DNA from 2 places in the Cellulomonas palmilytica genome. Region 2 is predicted to be linked to the other one. Evidence: predicted binding sites of a transcription regulator. Region 2 holds the regulator's gene; the other holds the start of a gene.
What was found. The regulator HrcA, encoded in region 2, represses chaperone genes, less so after heat shock. The targets are predictions, from matches to a motif close to TTNGCACTCGNNNNNNNCGAGTGCNAA.
Positions count from the first base shown of each region.

Region 1: the regulator HrcA is predicted to act here: its motif matches at 3,208-3,234, upstream of groES (co-chaperone GroES).

Region 1 is NZ_CP062221.1:3,532,308-3,539,855, forward strand. Features, by position in the region: gene guaB (IMP dehydrogenase) at 1-9, opposite strand, end outside; gene F1D97_RS15895 (response regulator transcription factor) at 151-849, opposite strand; gene F1D97_RS15900 (MerR family transcriptional regulator) at 1,035-2,057, opposite strand; gene F1D97_RS15905 (WhiB family transcriptional regulator) at 2,332-2,637, shown strand; gene groES (co-chaperone GroES) at 2,780-3,076, opposite strand; gene F1D97_RS15915 (class I SAM-dependent methyltransferase) at 3,317-4,546, shown strand; gene F1D97_RS15920 (glutamate--cysteine ligase) at 4,546-5,682, shown strand; gene F1D97_RS15925 (SRPBCC family protein) at 5,710-6,198, opposite strand; gene F1D97_RS15930 (ArsR/SmtB family transcription factor) at 6,195-6,575, opposite strand; gene F1D97_RS15935 (FMN-binding negative transcriptional regulator) at 6,635-7,261, opposite strand; gene F1D97_RS15940 (ABC transporter ATP-binding protein) at 7,316-7,548, opposite strand, start outside.
Region 2 is NZ_CP062221.1:3,079,765-3,087,312, forward strand. Features, by position in the region: gene ppdK (pyruvate, phosphate dikinase) at 94-2,799, shown strand; gene F1D97_RS13965 (16S rRNA (uracil(1498)-N(3))-methyltransferase) at 2,918-3,676, opposite strand; gene dnaJ (molecular chaperone DnaJ) at 3,792-4,922, opposite strand; gene hrcA (heat-inducible transcriptional repressor HrcA) at 5,001-6,020, opposite strand; gene F1D97_RS13980 (DUF3097 domain-containing protein) at 6,189-7,040, shown strand; gene F1D97_RS13985 (DUF2189 domain-containing protein) at 7,104-7,548, opposite strand, start outside.

The DNA.
Region 1 (7,548 bases), 450 kb from region 2:
TCCCGTCATCCGTTCAGGATACGTCGCCCGGCACCGTGCCCGACCGCCCCGTCCACGCGCGCGACGGCGCGAGGAGGGTCCGTGCGGCACCCGCGCGGACCCGACCGCGTCCCTCGTCCCTCGCGCCCAACCCTGCGCGCGAGGGGACCGTCAGCGGATCAGCCCGCCGCGCAGCCCGATCGCCACGGCCTGCGCCCGGTCGTTCGCGCCGAGCTTGCGGAACAGCCGCCGCGCGTGCGTCTTCACCGTGTCCTCGGAGAGGAACAGCTCGGCGCCGATCTGCGCGTTGGACCGCCCGTTGCTCATGCCGACGAGCACCTCGATCTCCCGCTTCGTGAGGGTCACGGCAGGCTTCGCCGGCTCCTCCGCCGCGGGCGCGCCGCCCTCGGCGTCCGCCGCGGGCACCGCGGGGCGCGGCACGTCGACGACGGGCCGCTGACCACCGGGCAGCACCGGGCTCGCGAGCACGTGCGCCGCGACCGCCGAGAGCTCCGCGCGACCGACGTCGGGCGCGAGGAACCCGCGCGCGCCGAGCGCGAGCGCACGGTCGAGCGCCGCCGAGTCGTCGGGCTGCGCGAGCAGCACCACGGCGACGCCGGGCGCGACGGCGCGCAGCCGGCGGATCGCCTCGCCGGCGCCGGGCGCCGGGATGTGCGCGTCGAGCAGCACGACCGTCGGCGGGACGCGGCGCGCGTGGGCGAGCAGCTCGTCGACGGTGGCGGCCGCTCGAACAGGGCTCAGCGTCGGCACGCCGATCGACGTCACGACCAGTCGCTCACGAACGGCGGTCGAGGCATGGCAGACGACCACACCCGCCATCGCGTCCTCCTTCTTCCAGGTGTTCCCCATCGGGACCTGCGTGTGCTATCGGCCCTTCGGGTACGTGACGTTAGCCAGCCCGCCCAGCGCGCCGGGCGGGGGTCCCGTGCGCCGGATGGGTGCTTGATGGCCGCATGTGCCGCTATCGGACGGTATGGCTCCGCCCGACACCGGCACATACCCCCCGCACCCTACGGTGCGACCCCCCATGGACTTCACCCGTTCGGCGTACGACCCGCGACGGCCAGCACCTCGTGCAGCAGTCCGCGGAACGTCCGGGATCGGGTCACCGACGCAGCCGCGGGCACGTCGCCGCCCGCGTCGGGAAGCATGACGAACTGCGCGAGACCGGGATGAGCCTGCGCGAGGTGCGTCACGTGCGCCAGGTCGACGTCGGCGCGCCGCGAGACGGTCACGACCGCCCCGGGCCGGGTCATGACGACGAGCTCGAGCGCGTGGCGCACGCTCGTCGGGCCGCCGACGGCCCGGGCGTCGACGCCGGCGGCGACGAGCGCGGCGGTGAGCGCGTGCACGAGCAGCGGCCGCTCCTGCCCTTCGGGGACGAGCACGAGGACGACTCCCCCGCCGCGCGGCGCGGCCGGCAGCCACGCACGCAGGGCCTCGACGGCCGCGGCGCGCACGGTGAGCGGCGCGTCCTGCCCGGGCCGGTCGACCACGGTGCGCCGCGCGAGCTCGGTGAGCGCGGGCTCGAGCAGTCCGGTCCACCAGTGCTCGACCTCGGCGACGCCCGCGGTGCGCGGCAGCGCGACGAGCGCGCGACAGGTCGCGGCGTCGCCGGTGAGCGCGGCGTCGACGAGCGCCGTGGGCGTGCCCGTGCCGAACGGCACGACGTGTCCCGTGCCCCCGGCGGCAACGCCGTGCAGCGCGCGGTCGACGTTCGTCGGGCCGGTCTGCGGGCGCTCGTCGACGTCGGTGACGCTCGCGATGCGTGCGGCGTCGCCGGGCGCGACCCCGTCGAGCGTGAGGCGACGCATGACGAGGAGCCGCTCGACGTCGTTCGCGGAGTAGCGCCGGTGCGACCCCGCGGAGCGCTCGGACGGGCCGAGGCCGTACCGGCGGTCCCACGTGCGCAGGGTGGCGGGGGCGACGCCGAGGCGCGCGGCGACGGCCGCGACCGTCAGCGGCGCGGCGTGCCGGTGGGGGGCGGCGGTCGCCACGGTGTCGTCCGACGTGTCGCGCTCGGGCGCGGCAGAGCCGTCGTCGGGCGACAAGGTCATGGCGCGATTCTGCCAGCCGCCTCACCCGCTACGCGCACCGGCGCGGGGTCGGGACGTCCCCCGTTCGTGGCAAATCGGGACACTCGTGGCGTCAATCGCGTCAGAACTGCCACGCGAACGAGTCTTGACCGGATTCTGGCGCGGTTGTAGCGTTCCCGTCACGACAACGGTTCGACCTGGGACTTCGGTCCCTGGTCACCGCCCCCAGCACCGCACCACCGCCAGACAGCAGATCGCCCGGATCCGCAGCCGGACGATCGAACGAGGAGGACGCATGGCCGAGATCTCGAGGTTGCCCGGACCGGTGATGGACCTGTGGGAGTGGCAGTTCGAGGGCGCCTGCCGCCAGGCCGACCCCGACCTGTTCTTCCACCCCGAGGGCGAGCGGGGATCCGCTCGTCGCCGTCGCGCCGAGGCCGCCAAGGCCGTGTGCGCCACCTGCCCCGTGCTCGAGCAGTGCCGCGAGCAGTCGCTCTCGGTCCGCGAGCCGTACGGCGTCTGGGGCGGGCTGTCCGAGGACGAGCGCGCCGCACTGCTGGCCCAGCGGGCCCGCACGGTCGTCGCCCGCACCAGCGCCTGACTCCCGCTGCTGCCGCCGGCACCATCGAAGGACCTCCCGGACCCACCGGGGACGACGAAGGCCCCGTCCACCAGGACGGGGCCTTCGTCGTCCCGCCGGCCGCGCGGTCGCCGTCAGGACGGCGGCGCGGGCCGGCGTGCGATCACTTGGTGACGACCGCCAGCACGTCGCGCGCCGAGAGGATCAGGAACTCCTCGCCGGCGTACTTGACCTCGGTGCCGCCGTACTTCGAGTAGATGACCTTGTCACCCACGGCGACGTCCAGCGGGACGCGGTTGCCCTTGTCGTCGATCCGGCCCGGACCGATCGCGAGGACCTCGCCCTCCTGGGGCTTCTCCTTGGCGGAGTCCGGGATGACCAGACCCGAGGCCGTCGTCGTCTCCGCCTCCAGCGGCTTCACGACGATCCGGTCCTCGAGCGGCTTGATGGAGACCGACACTGCGGACCTCCCCTTCGCGTGTTGAGTGGTTCAGCGGGTCGCGCCCAGCCACCGTCGTCGCGGGTGCCGGAAGGCCTGGCGCATTGGCACACTCGCCAGGAGAGTGCCAGTTCCCTCACTCTAGGAACGCCTTGGCACTCGGTCAAGGCGAGTGCTAACCGTGTCCGCCCACGGCGGATCCGGGTCACCTGGTGCCCGACAGGTGCACCACGGCGCGCGACAGGTGGAAGGATCGCCGCCATGGATGCCGACGGGCTCAGCCGGCTGCTCGCCCCCGAGGGGTGGGCGCTGCTGTCCGCCCTGCCGCCGTACGACGAGCGGCTCGCGATGCCGCTGGGCGAGCGGCTGCGCGCCGAGGGGCTGCACCCCTCGCTCGTCGCGGCCGCGCTCACGCAGTCCCGGCTGCGTGCCAAGGCCCACGCGAAGCTCGGCGACTTCGCCGACGGCATGCTGTTCACCCCCGCGGGGCTCGAGCAGGCGACGCGTCTCGAGGTCGCCGCACACCACGCGCGCCGCTACCGCGACGCGGGGCTGACGCACGTCGCGGACCTCACGTGCGGGATCGGCGCGGACGCGCTCGCGTTCGCGGGCGTCGGGCTGCGCGTCACCGCCGCCGAGCTCGACGAGATGACCGCGGCGATCGCGACCGTGAACCTGCGCCACTTCCCCGAGGTCGTCGTCCGGCACACCGACGGCCTCGCGCTCGACCTCGCGGACGTCGACGGCGTCTACGCGGACCCCGCGCGGCGCACCGGCGGCGGCTCGCGCATCCACGACCCGGCCGCGTACGCGCCGCCGCTCGACGCGGTGCTCGCCGTCCGCGAGCGCGTCCCCGCGCTCGGTCTCAAGCTCGGCCCGGGCGTCGCGCACCGCGACCTGCCCGCGGACGCGCGCGCGCAGTGGGTCTCGGTCGAGGGTGACGTGGTGGAGCTCGGGCTGTGGTTCGGCCCGCTCGCGCCCGAGGGTCCCGGGCGGTCCGCGCTCGTCCTCGCGAACGACACCGCGCACGTCCTCGCGCCCGACGAGCCCGCGCACGCGCACGTCGGCGAGGTCGGCGGCTACCTGTACGAGCCGGACGGCGCGGTCATCCGCGCGGGGCTCGTGGGCGACGTCGCGCTCGACGTGCGCGGACGCCTCGTCGACCCGACGATCGCGTACGTGACGTCCGACGAGCGCAGCGCGACCCCGTTCGCGACCGGCTACCGCGTGCTCGACCGCATGCCGTTCGGGCTCAAGCGCCTGCGCACGTACCTGCGCGAGCGCGGCGTCGGTCGCCTCACGATCAAGAAGCGCGGCACCGCCGTGGTCCCCGAGCAGCTGCGTCGGCAGCTCGACCTGCGCGGCGGGGCGACGAGCACGATCGTGCTCACGCGGATCGCCGGGCAGCAGAGCGTGCTCGTCGTCGAACCGCTCGACAGACCCGACCCCGCCCCGACCGGCCCGGTCGGCACCTCCCCGGGAGACGCGTGATGGCCGCACCCGTCCACCTGCCGTTCGCGCACAGCGAGCGCTCGACCGTCGGCCTCGAGTGGGAGGTCGCGCTCGTCGACGCCGACTCGGGCGACCTGCGCCAGGCGGCCGACGCGATCTTCGACACCGTGGGGCACGACCACCCGAACATCACGCAGGAGCTGCTGCGCAACACGGTCGAGATCTCGTCGGGCAAGTGCACGACCGTCGCCGAGGCGGGGCGGGACCTGCAGCGCGCGCTCGACGAGGTCGCCGCGGCGGCCGCTCCCCTGCGCATCGACCTCATGGGCGGCGGCACGCACCCGTTCGCGAACTGGGCGACGCAGAAGGTCAGCGACAAGCAGCGCTACGCGACGCTCATCGACCGCACGCAGTGGTGGGGCCGGCAGATGCTCATCTACGGCGTGCACGTGCACGTGGGCGTCGAGGACCGCGCCAAGGTGCTGCCGATCTCGCGCGCGATGCTCACGGTGTTCGCGCAGCTCCAGTCGCTGTCCGCGTCGTCGCCGTTCTGGAACGGCAAGGACACCGGCTACGCGTCCAACCGGGCGCTGCTGTTCCAGCAGCTGCCGACGGCGGGCCTGCCGTACCAGTTCGAGGAGTGGTCGCAGCTCGAGCAGTACGTGGGCGACATGATGCACACGGGCGTCATCGACCAGTTCGACGAGGTCCGCTGGGACATCCGCCCGTCGCCCCGGTTCGGGACGCTCGAGATGCGCATCGCGGACGGCGCGACGAACCTGCTCGAGGTCACCGCGATCTCGGCGCTCACGCACTGCCTCGTCGAGCACTTCTCGTCGCTGCTCGACGCGGGCGAGACCCTGCCGAGCATGCCCACCTGGTTCGTGCAGGAGAACAAGTGGCGCTCGGCGCGCTACGGCATGGACGCGATCGTCATCACCGACGCCGTCGGCGACGAGGAGCTCGTGACCGACTCGGTGTCCCGTTGGCTGCAGGTGCTCGCGCCCGTCGCCGAGCGGCTCGGCTGCGCGGCCGAGCTCGACGACGTCCGCGTGATCCTGCGCCGCGGCGCGTCCTACCAACGCCAGCGTGCCGTGGCCCGCCGCAACGCGGGCGAGCTGGACGCGGTGGTCGCGTCCCTGGTCGCCGAGCTCCGCGCGGGCAAGCCGCTGTAGGCCCGGCGACCGGGACGCGCCCGGCGCTCAGCTCTCGGCGAGGATCGCGTCGATCTGGCCCATCGCCTCGGTCATGCCCTCGGCCATGCCCATGCCGGCGATCTTCTCGAGGTCCTCGAGCGTGTCGAACCGCGACGTGACGGTCATGCGCGTGCCGCCGTCGAACGCCTCGATCCCGACGGCGACGTGGATGGTCGGCAGCGCGTCCGAGGGTCGGCCGCTGTCGTCGGCGAAGCCGTCCTCGAACGTGAGGGAGCGCGGCTCGTCGAGCGAGACGAACGTCCACCAGCCGTGCGCCTTCGACCCGTCCGGGCCGGTCATGTAGTAGCTCGCGTTCCCGCCGGTGCGGAAGTCGTGGTCGACGAACGTGGCGGGCCACTCGGGCGGCCCCCACCAGCGCTCGAGCTTGCGGGGGTCGGACCAGATCGTCCACACCTTCTCGGGCGGTGCGGCGAGCTCGGCGACGATCACGAGGCTCAGCGCCTCGGTGTCCTTCGTGGTGCTGACGACAGTCATGACGGGTCCCTCTCGTCGTTCGGGGGCGGGTTCTCCTGGTGGTCGCCGTCCTCCGCGAGGAGGTCCGCGATCCGGTCGACGCGACCGCGCCAGACCGCCTCGTACGCGTCGAGCAGCCGGGCCGCGGCCCGGACGGTCTCGACGTCGCCACTCACGATCTGCTCACGACCTTGCCTGCGCTTGCGCACGAGCGCGGCCCGTTCGAGCACCGCGACGTGCTTCTGGACGGCCGCGAAGCTCATCGCGTACTGCCGGGCGAGCGTCGAGACCGACTGCTCCTCCGCCAGCACGCGCACGACGATGTCGCGCCGGGTCGCGTCGGCGAGCGCGCCGAAGATCCGGTCGACCTCGTCCTGGTCGAGCGAGCCGACATCCATTTCTACAACCATGTGGTTGTACGTTACGCGCCCTTCGTGCGCCCCACAACCCCCGGGGGTCAGTCCGTGCGCATCGCCTCGGCCACCACGCGCGCGCCGGGCACCGCCTCGTCCAGCAGTCCCGCGACGACGCCCGCACGGTCGGCCGGCGACCGGTTCTGGCTCAGCTTCGCCTTGCCCTCGACCCGCTCGACCAGCAGCTCGACCCCGACGATCGCGCGCAGCTGCTTCGTCACGAACACCTCCGGGGCGTCGCTCACGCGCCACCGCTGCGCGCGGTGCGACTCGTGCGCGTCCGTGAGTCGCGTCAGCACTCCGCGCAGCCAGTCGGGGTCGTCGTGCACGCGGACTCGGCCCGACAGGTGCACCGCGGAGTAGTTCCACGTCGGCACCACGCGCCCGTGCTCCGCCTTCGACGCGTACCAGGCCGGCGACACGTACGCCTGGTGGGCGGCGACGATCGCGAGCGCCGGTGCGCCGTCGTCGCCACGCTCCGCGATCTCGCGCCACTGCGGGTTGCCGCGCGCGAGGTGCGCGACGAGCCGGTCGCCCTCCCACAGCACCGGCAGGAGCGTCGCGACGGGGAACCCGTCCGCTCCGGTCGTCACGAGCTCGGCGGACCCGACCGCGCCGACCAGGGTGCGTGCGGCGTCGTCGTCGATGGCGTTGAAGACGGGGACGTACATGCGCTCGACAGTAACGATCCGGGCCAACCGGATTTCCGCGGCCCGCCCGTCGGCCTACGCGCCCGCCTCCTCGTGCGCGCCGGCCGCGCCGCGCGCGGGCTCGAGACGCACCACGGTGGCACCGAGCGCGGCGGCCTCCGCCGGGTCGTGCGTCACCAGGAGCGCGGTGCGCCCGGCGAGCCGGTCCCGGGTCCAGGCGAGCACGTCGGCGCGGGACGCGGCGTCGATCCCGACGAACGGCTCGTCGAGCACGACGAGGTCCGCAGCGGGCAGCAGCGCCCGCACGA
Region 2 (7,548 bases):
ACGAGACTGGGACCGTCACCCGCGCGACGGGGCTCGGGTGTGCTACTCGCGGTCGGGCAAGGACGCCTGGCCGTACTCCCAGGAGGTGGAGCCGTGGCCGGCTACGTATGGGACTTCAGCGAAGGCGACAAGGACGCCCGCGACCTGCTCGGCGGCAAGGGCGCGGGACTGGCGGAGATGACCCGCCTGGGCCTGCCCGTGCCGCCCGGGTTCACGATCACGACACAGGCGTGCCGTGAGTACATGGCCGACGGCGACGTGCCGGCCGAGCTGCGCGTCGAGGTCACCATGGCGATGCGACGGCTCGAGGACGCCATGCAGCGGCACTTCGGCGACCCGGCCGACCCGCTGCTCGTCTCGGTCCGCTCGGGCGCGAAGTTCTCGATGCCCGGGATGATGGAGACCGTCCTCGACGTCGGTCTGAACGATCTCACCGTGCACGGCCTGGCCGCGTTCACCGGTGACGAGCGCTTCGCGTGGGACTCCTACCGGCGGCTCGTGCAGATGTTCGGCCGCACCGTGCTCGGCATCCCGGGCGAGGAGTTCGCCGACGCGCTCGACAAGGCGAAGGCCGCCCGCGGCGTCAGCTCGGACGTCGAGCTCGGCACCGACGACCTGCGCGACCTCGTCGGCGTCTACAAGGACATCGTGCGCGACCAGACCGGGCGCGAGTTCCCGCAGTCGCCGCGCGAGCAGCTCGACCTCGCGATCACCGCCGTGTTCGACTCGTGGAACACCGAGCGCGCGCGGCTGTACCGCCGCAAGGAGCGCATCCCGGACGACCTCGGCACCGCGGTCAACGTGTGCGCGATGGTGTTCGGCAACCTCGGCCCGACCTCCGGCACGGGCGTCGCGTTCACGCGCGACCCCGCGACCGGCCGCTCCGGCGTGTACGGCGACTACCTCGCCAACGCGCAGGGTGAGGACGTCGTCGCCGGCATCCGCAACACCTCCGGCCTCGCCGAGCTCGAGCGTCTCGACCCCGAGGCGTACGAGGACCTGCGCCGCGCGATGCGCCGGCTCGAGACGCACTACCGCGACCTGTGCGACATCGAGTTCACCGTCGAGCGCGGCAAGCTGTGGATGCTGCAGACGCGCGTGGGCAAGCGCACCGCGCCCGCCGCGTTCCGCGTCGCCGTGCAGCTCGTCGACGAGAACCTCATCACGATGGACGAGGCGCTCGACCGCGTCACCGGCGCGCAGCTGTCCCAGCTGCTGTTCCCGCAGTTCGACGCGGACGCCGAGCGCGACCTCCTGGCGAAGGGCATGGCCGCCTCCCCGGGTGCGGCCGTCGGCATGGCGGTGTTCGACGCGGAGACCGCGCAGGAATGGGCCGCGGAGGGCAAGGACGTCGTCCTGGTCCGCCGCGAGACCAACCCCGACGACCTGGGCGGCATGATCGCCGCGGTCGGCGTCCTCACGGCACGCGGCGGCAAGACGTCGCACGCCGCGGTCGTCGCGCGCGGCATGGGCCGCACCTGCGTGGTCGGCGCCGAGGCCCTCGACATCGACCTCGCCGGCCGGCGCCTGCACGTGGGCCCGCGCACGGTCCACGAGGGGGACGTCATCGCGATCGACGGCAGCACGGGCGAGATCTTCGTCGGCTCCGTGCCGGTGCGCCCCTCGCCGGTGAGCCGGTACCTCGACGACGGCATCGACGCCGCGCTCGCCGAGGCACCCGACGAGGAGACGGCCGAGCTGGTCGTCGCGGTCGACCGGATCCTCACGCACGCCGACGCCGTCCGCCGCCTCGGCGTCCGGGCGAACGCCGACACGCCCGAGGACGCCGCCCGCGCGCGGCGCCTGGGTGCGCAGGGCATCGGCCTGTGCCGCACGGAGCACATGTTCCTCGGCGACCGCCGCCTGCTCGTCGAGCGCGTGGTCCTCGCGGCCGACGACGACGAGCGCCAGGCCGCGCTCGACGCGCTCCTTCCCGTCCAGCGTGAGGACTTCGTCGGGATCCTGCGGGCCATGGACGGGCTGCCGACCACGATCCGGCTGCTCGACCCGCCGCTGCACGAGTTCCTGCCCGACCTGACCGAGCTCTCGGTGAAGGTCGCGCTGGCCGAGTCCCGCGGCGAGGTCGACCCGCACGACGTGACCCTGCTCGCCGCGGTGCGGCGCATGCACGAGGCCAACCCGATGCTCGGCCTGCGCGGCGTGCGGCTCGGGCTCGTGGTGCCGGGGCTGTTCGCGCTGCAGATCCGCGCGGTGTGCGAGGCGGCCGCGCAGCTGCTCACGGACGGGCTCGCGCCGCGCCCCGAGATCATGGTCCCGCTCGTCGGCTCGGTGCAGGAGCTGCGGCTCGTGCGCGAGGAGGCGCTGCGGATCATGGCCGACGTGTCCGCGGAGACCGGGCAGACGCTCGACCTGCCGGTCGGCTGCATGATCGAGCTGCCGCGCGCGGCGCTCACCGCGGACCGTCTCGCGACGCAGGCGCAGTTCTTCTCGTTCGGCACGAACGACCTCACGCAGACCACGTGGGGCTTCTCGCGCGACGACGTGGAGGGCGCGTTCTTCCCGCAGTACAACGCGAACGGCGTGCTCGCGGTCTCCCCGTTCGAGACCGTCGACACGCGCGGCGTGGGCCGGCTCGTGCAGATCGCGGTCGAGGAGGGCCGCGCCACGCGGCCCGACCTGCACCTCGGTGTCTGCGGCGAGCACGGTGGCGACCCGGAGAGCATCCGGTTCTTCCACGCGGTGGGTCTGGACTACGTGTCCTGCAGCCCGTTCCGGGTGCCGGTCGCGCGGCTCGAGGCCGGTCGCTCGGCGGTCGCGGCGGCGAGCGACACGCGCTGACCGCCCCCTTCCCGGCGGGGTGAGTCCGGGCACGAGCACGGCGCCGGTCCGCGCGGAGATACGCGGGCCGGCGCCGTCGTGCTCCCCGGGCGCGCCGGGCGCCGGTGCGGGTGCGGGGTCAGCCCCAGCGGCCCAGGCGCGTCGCGAGCAGCGCGAGCGCGACCGGGCCGGCGGTCGAGGTGCGCAGCACGTGCGGGCCGAGGCGCACGGGCCGAGCGCCCGCGTCGACGAGCCGCGCGAGCTCGTCGTCGCCGATCCCGCCCTCGGGGCCGACGACGACGAGGACGTCGCCGTCGTCCGGGAGCGCAGCCTCGGCCAGCGGGTCCGTGGCGGACTCGTGCAGCACGAGCACCGCTCCTCCCGCGGCGACGACCTCGCGCGCCCGGGCAGCGAGCGCCTTGGAGTCGAGCGCGACGTCCACGTCCGGAACCCACGCGCGCCGCGACTGCTTCGCGGCGGTCCGCACCGTGCCCAGCCAACGCGCGCGGGACTTGGCGGCGCGCTCCCCTCGCCACACGACGATCGAGCGGTCCGCCTGCCACGGGACGACCGCGTCCGCCCCCACCTCGGTCGCGGCCTCGATCGCGAGCTCGTCCCGGTCGCCCTTCGCGAGTGCCTGCACGAGCACGAGCCGCACGCGCGGCGTGGCCTCGCGCACGAGCTCGAGCACCTCGACGTCCACGCCCTCGTGGCCGACCTGCGCGACGACCCCGACGACCCGCACGCCGCGCGTGTCCACGACGTCGACGCGCTCGCCGCGCGCCTTGCGCTGCACGACCCCCGCATGCCGCCCCTCGGCGCCGTCGAGGCGGAAGGTGTCCCCCGCCGCCAGGGTGTCGAGGCGGCCGGGGTCGACGACGAAGACGGGTGCGGTCATCGGGCGTGCGGGTCCTGTCTCGAGGCGGTGACGGTGTGGGTGAGGTGCGGGTGAGGCGCGCGTGACGGTGCGGCTGGTCGGTGCGGCTGGTCGGCGCGGGCGGCGTCGGCCTGGCTCAGCGGCCGGCGAGCTTGTCGCGCAGCTTGCCGAACACGCCCTGGTGGGCGGCGGCGAGCCGGCCCTCGGGGCGCTCCTCGCCGCGCAGCGCCGCGAGCCGGCGCAGCAGCTCGGCCTGCTCGTCGTCGAGGTTCGTCGGGACGGTGACCTCGACGTGCACGTGCAGGTCGCCGCGCCCGCCGACGTGCAGGTGCCCGACGCCGAGCCCCTTGAGCGTCACGACCTGCTCGGGCTGCGTGCCCGGGCGCAGGTCGACCTCCTGCTCGCCGTCGAGCGTCTCGAGCGTGAGCACCGTGCCCAGCGCGGCGGCGGTCATCGGCACCGAGAGGGTCGCGTGCAGGTCGTCGCCGTCGCGCGTGAACACCTCGTGCCGGCGCTCGCGCACCTCGAGGTAGACGTCACCGGGCGGGCCGCCCGCCGGGCCGACCTCGCCCTGGCTCGTGAGCTTGATCCGTGTGCCCGTGTCGACGCCCGCGGGGACGTCCACCGCGATCGTGCGACGTGCACGCACGCGGCCCTCGCCCGCGCACTCGGTGCAGGGCTCGGGGATCGTCGTGCCGAACCCGCGGCACGCGGCGCACGGCTGGTTCGTCATGACCTGGCCGAGGAACGAGCGCGCGACGCGCTGCACCGTGCCGCGGCCGTGGCACACCTCGCACGTGCGGGGCGACGTGCCGGGACGGCAGCACGTCCCCTGGCAGGTGGGGCACACGACCGCCGTGTCGACCGGGACCTCGCGGTGCGTGCCGAACGTGACCTCGGCGAGGTCGAGGTCGAGGCGCAGCAGCGCGTCCTGGCCGCGACGCGCCCGCGGGATCGGCCCGCGCTGCGCGCTCGCCCCCGTCGCCGCGCCGAAGAACGTCTCGAAGATGTCCTGGAAGCCGAAGCCCCCGCCCATGCCGCCGCCGGGCGACGACGGGTCGCCGCCCAGGTCGTACGCGCGGCGCTTCTCCGGGTTGCCGAGCACCTCGTACGCGCGCGAGACGTCCTTGAACCGCTCCTCGGCGGCCGGGTCGTCGCCCGCGACGTCCGGGTGGTGCTCGCGGGCGAGCTTGCGGTACGCCTTCTTGATCTGCTCGGGCGTCGCGTCGCGCGGGACGCCGAGGATCGCGTAGTAGTCGTTGCTCACGAGGTGGTCTGCTCGCTTCCTGGCGGGCTCGTCGGGTGGTCGGGACGCCGGGGCGTCCGCGGTGCGCGCGGCCGGGTGCTACCCGGCCAGGATGCGCGTGAGGTAGCGCGCCACGGCACGCACGGACGCCATGGTCGCCGGGTAGTCCATGCGGGTCGGGCCGATCGCGCCGATCCGGGCGACCGAGCCGCCCTCGTCGCCGTACCCGCTCGTGACGAAGCTCGTCTCGACGAGGCCGTCGTGCTGCGTCTCGTGGCCGATGCGCACCGAGACCGACGCGGCGTCCTCGGCCATCTCGGACAGCAGCCGCAGCAGCACGACCTGCTCCTCGAGCGCCTCGAGCACCGGCCCGAGGCTGCGCGCGAAGTCCGTCCCGCCGCGCGCGAGGTTCGCGGTGCCCGCGAGCACCACGCGCTCCTCGCTCTCCTGCGCGAGCGTCTCCTCGACCACGCCCACGACCTGCCGCAGCAGCGCGACGTCCTCGGGCGCGTACTGCTCCGCGACCTCGTCGACCAGCCCTCGCAGCTCGGCGAGCCGACGGCCCGCGACGCGCACGTTGAGCGTCGCGCGCAGCTGCGCGACGACGGCCTCGTCGAGCTCCGCGGACGTCTCGAGCGTGCGCTGCTCGACGCGGCCCGTGTCGGTGATCAGCACGACGAGCAGGTGCCGCTGCGCCACGGGCACGAGCTCGATGTGGCGCAGCGCCGAGCGGCGCAGGGACGGGTACTGCACGACCGCGACCTGGTGCGTGAGCTGCGCGAGCAGCCGCACCGAGCGGTCGACGACGTCGTCGAGGTCCACCGCGTCCTCGAGGAACGCGCCGATCGCGCGCTTCTCGGGCGCCGACAGCGGCTTGACGGTCGTGAGTCGGTCGACGAAGACGCGGTAGCCCTTGTCGGTGGGGATGCGACCGGCGGACGTGTGCGGCTGCGCGATGAACCCGCTCTCCTCGAGCGCGGCCATGTCGTTGCGGATCGTCGCGGACGACACCCCGAGCGCGTGGCGCTCGACCAGTGCCTTCGACCCGACGGGCTCGCTCGTCGAGACGTAGTCCTCGACGATCGCGCGCAGCACGTCCATCCGCCGCTCGTCGCTCATCTCGCCTCCGTCCGTCGCGCTGCGCGTCGCTCGCAGCCGTGCCGCCGTGGTAGCACTCGCCTGGTCCGAGTGCCAATCCTACGCCGCGCCCGTGGGGCACCGCCCGAGCCGTCCGCTCGCACCCTAGGGTGACGGACCGACGGACCGCGACGAGGGAGAGCCAGGGTGATGGATCGCTACGGGTCGGACGTGCTGGGCGGCGGGCGCACCGAGCACCACCGAGGGCCGCGGACGTCCCGGCCGCAGGCCGCCGAGCGCGGGCTCGTCGTCGAGGAGGTCACGACCGGCTGGGTCGGGGCCGTGGTGCGCGTCGAGAAGTCCGGCGGCCAGCACGTCGTCGTGCTCGAGGACCGCAAGGGACGCACGCGCACGTTCCCGCTCGGTCCGGGGTTCTGGGTCGACGGCGAGCCCGTCGAGCTCACCGCGCCCGTCACGTCCACGGCGCCGCGCGCACCCGAGCGCACCGCGTCCGGCTCGCGCGCGGTCCAGGGTGCCAAGGCGCGCGTGGCGCGGGGCAGCCGCATCTGGGTCGAGGGCAAGCACGACGCCGAGCTCGTGGAGAAGGTGTGGGGCGACGACCTGCGCGTCGAGGGCGTCGTCGTCGAGCTGCTCGAGGGCGTGGACCACCTCGTCGAGGCGCTGCGCGAGTTCTCCCCCACGCCGCAGCGGCGCGTGGGCGTGCTCGTCGACCACCTCGTCAGCGGGTCGAAGGAGGCGCGGATCGCCGCCGAGGCGGTGCGCGTGGCACCGCGCGGCACCGTGCTGGTGCTGGGCCACCCGTACGTCGACGTGTGGCAGGCCGTGCGTCCCGCGCGGCTCGGGCTGACCGCGTGGCCGACGATCGAGCGCGGCACCGAGTGGAAGCTCGGCATCCTGCGGGAGCTGGGCTGGCCCGCCGCGGACCAGGCGGACGTCGCGCACGCCTGGAAGCGGATCCTCGGCTCGGTGCGCACGTACGCCGACCTCGAGCCTTCGCTGCTGGGTCGCGTCGAGGAGCTCATCGACTTCGTCACGGCCTGACCGACCCGGGACGCAGGACGGGCTCCCGCGCCGCGCGCGGGAGCCCGTCCTCGTCGAGCCGGGTCAGGCGGCGACGGGCTCGTCGTTCAGGCGGCGGTACACGTACGCCTGCGCGAGCAGGGCGACGGGGACCGTGACGAGCGCACCGACGCCGCAGACGAGACCACCGACGGCGCTCGCGAGCGCGGCGCCGAGGAAGATCAGCACCGCCGGCACGAGGTTGTCCCGGACGAGCTGGAAGCTCGCCTTGAGCGCGTCCACGGCGCCCGTGCCGCGGTCGACCACGTAGTACAGCGTGAACTGCGCGAAGAACGCGACCACGATGCCCGGCAGGTAGCACAGCGCGTAGCCGACCGCGGTGAGCGCCGCGACGAGCAGCGACGCGAGGATCACCGCGGGCAGGTTCTTGAACTTGAAGAACGTGTCGACCGTGAGCGACTCGCCACGGCTGATCCGCAGCGCGCCCTGGATGAAGCCGGCCTGCACGACCGACAGCACGAGCACCGCG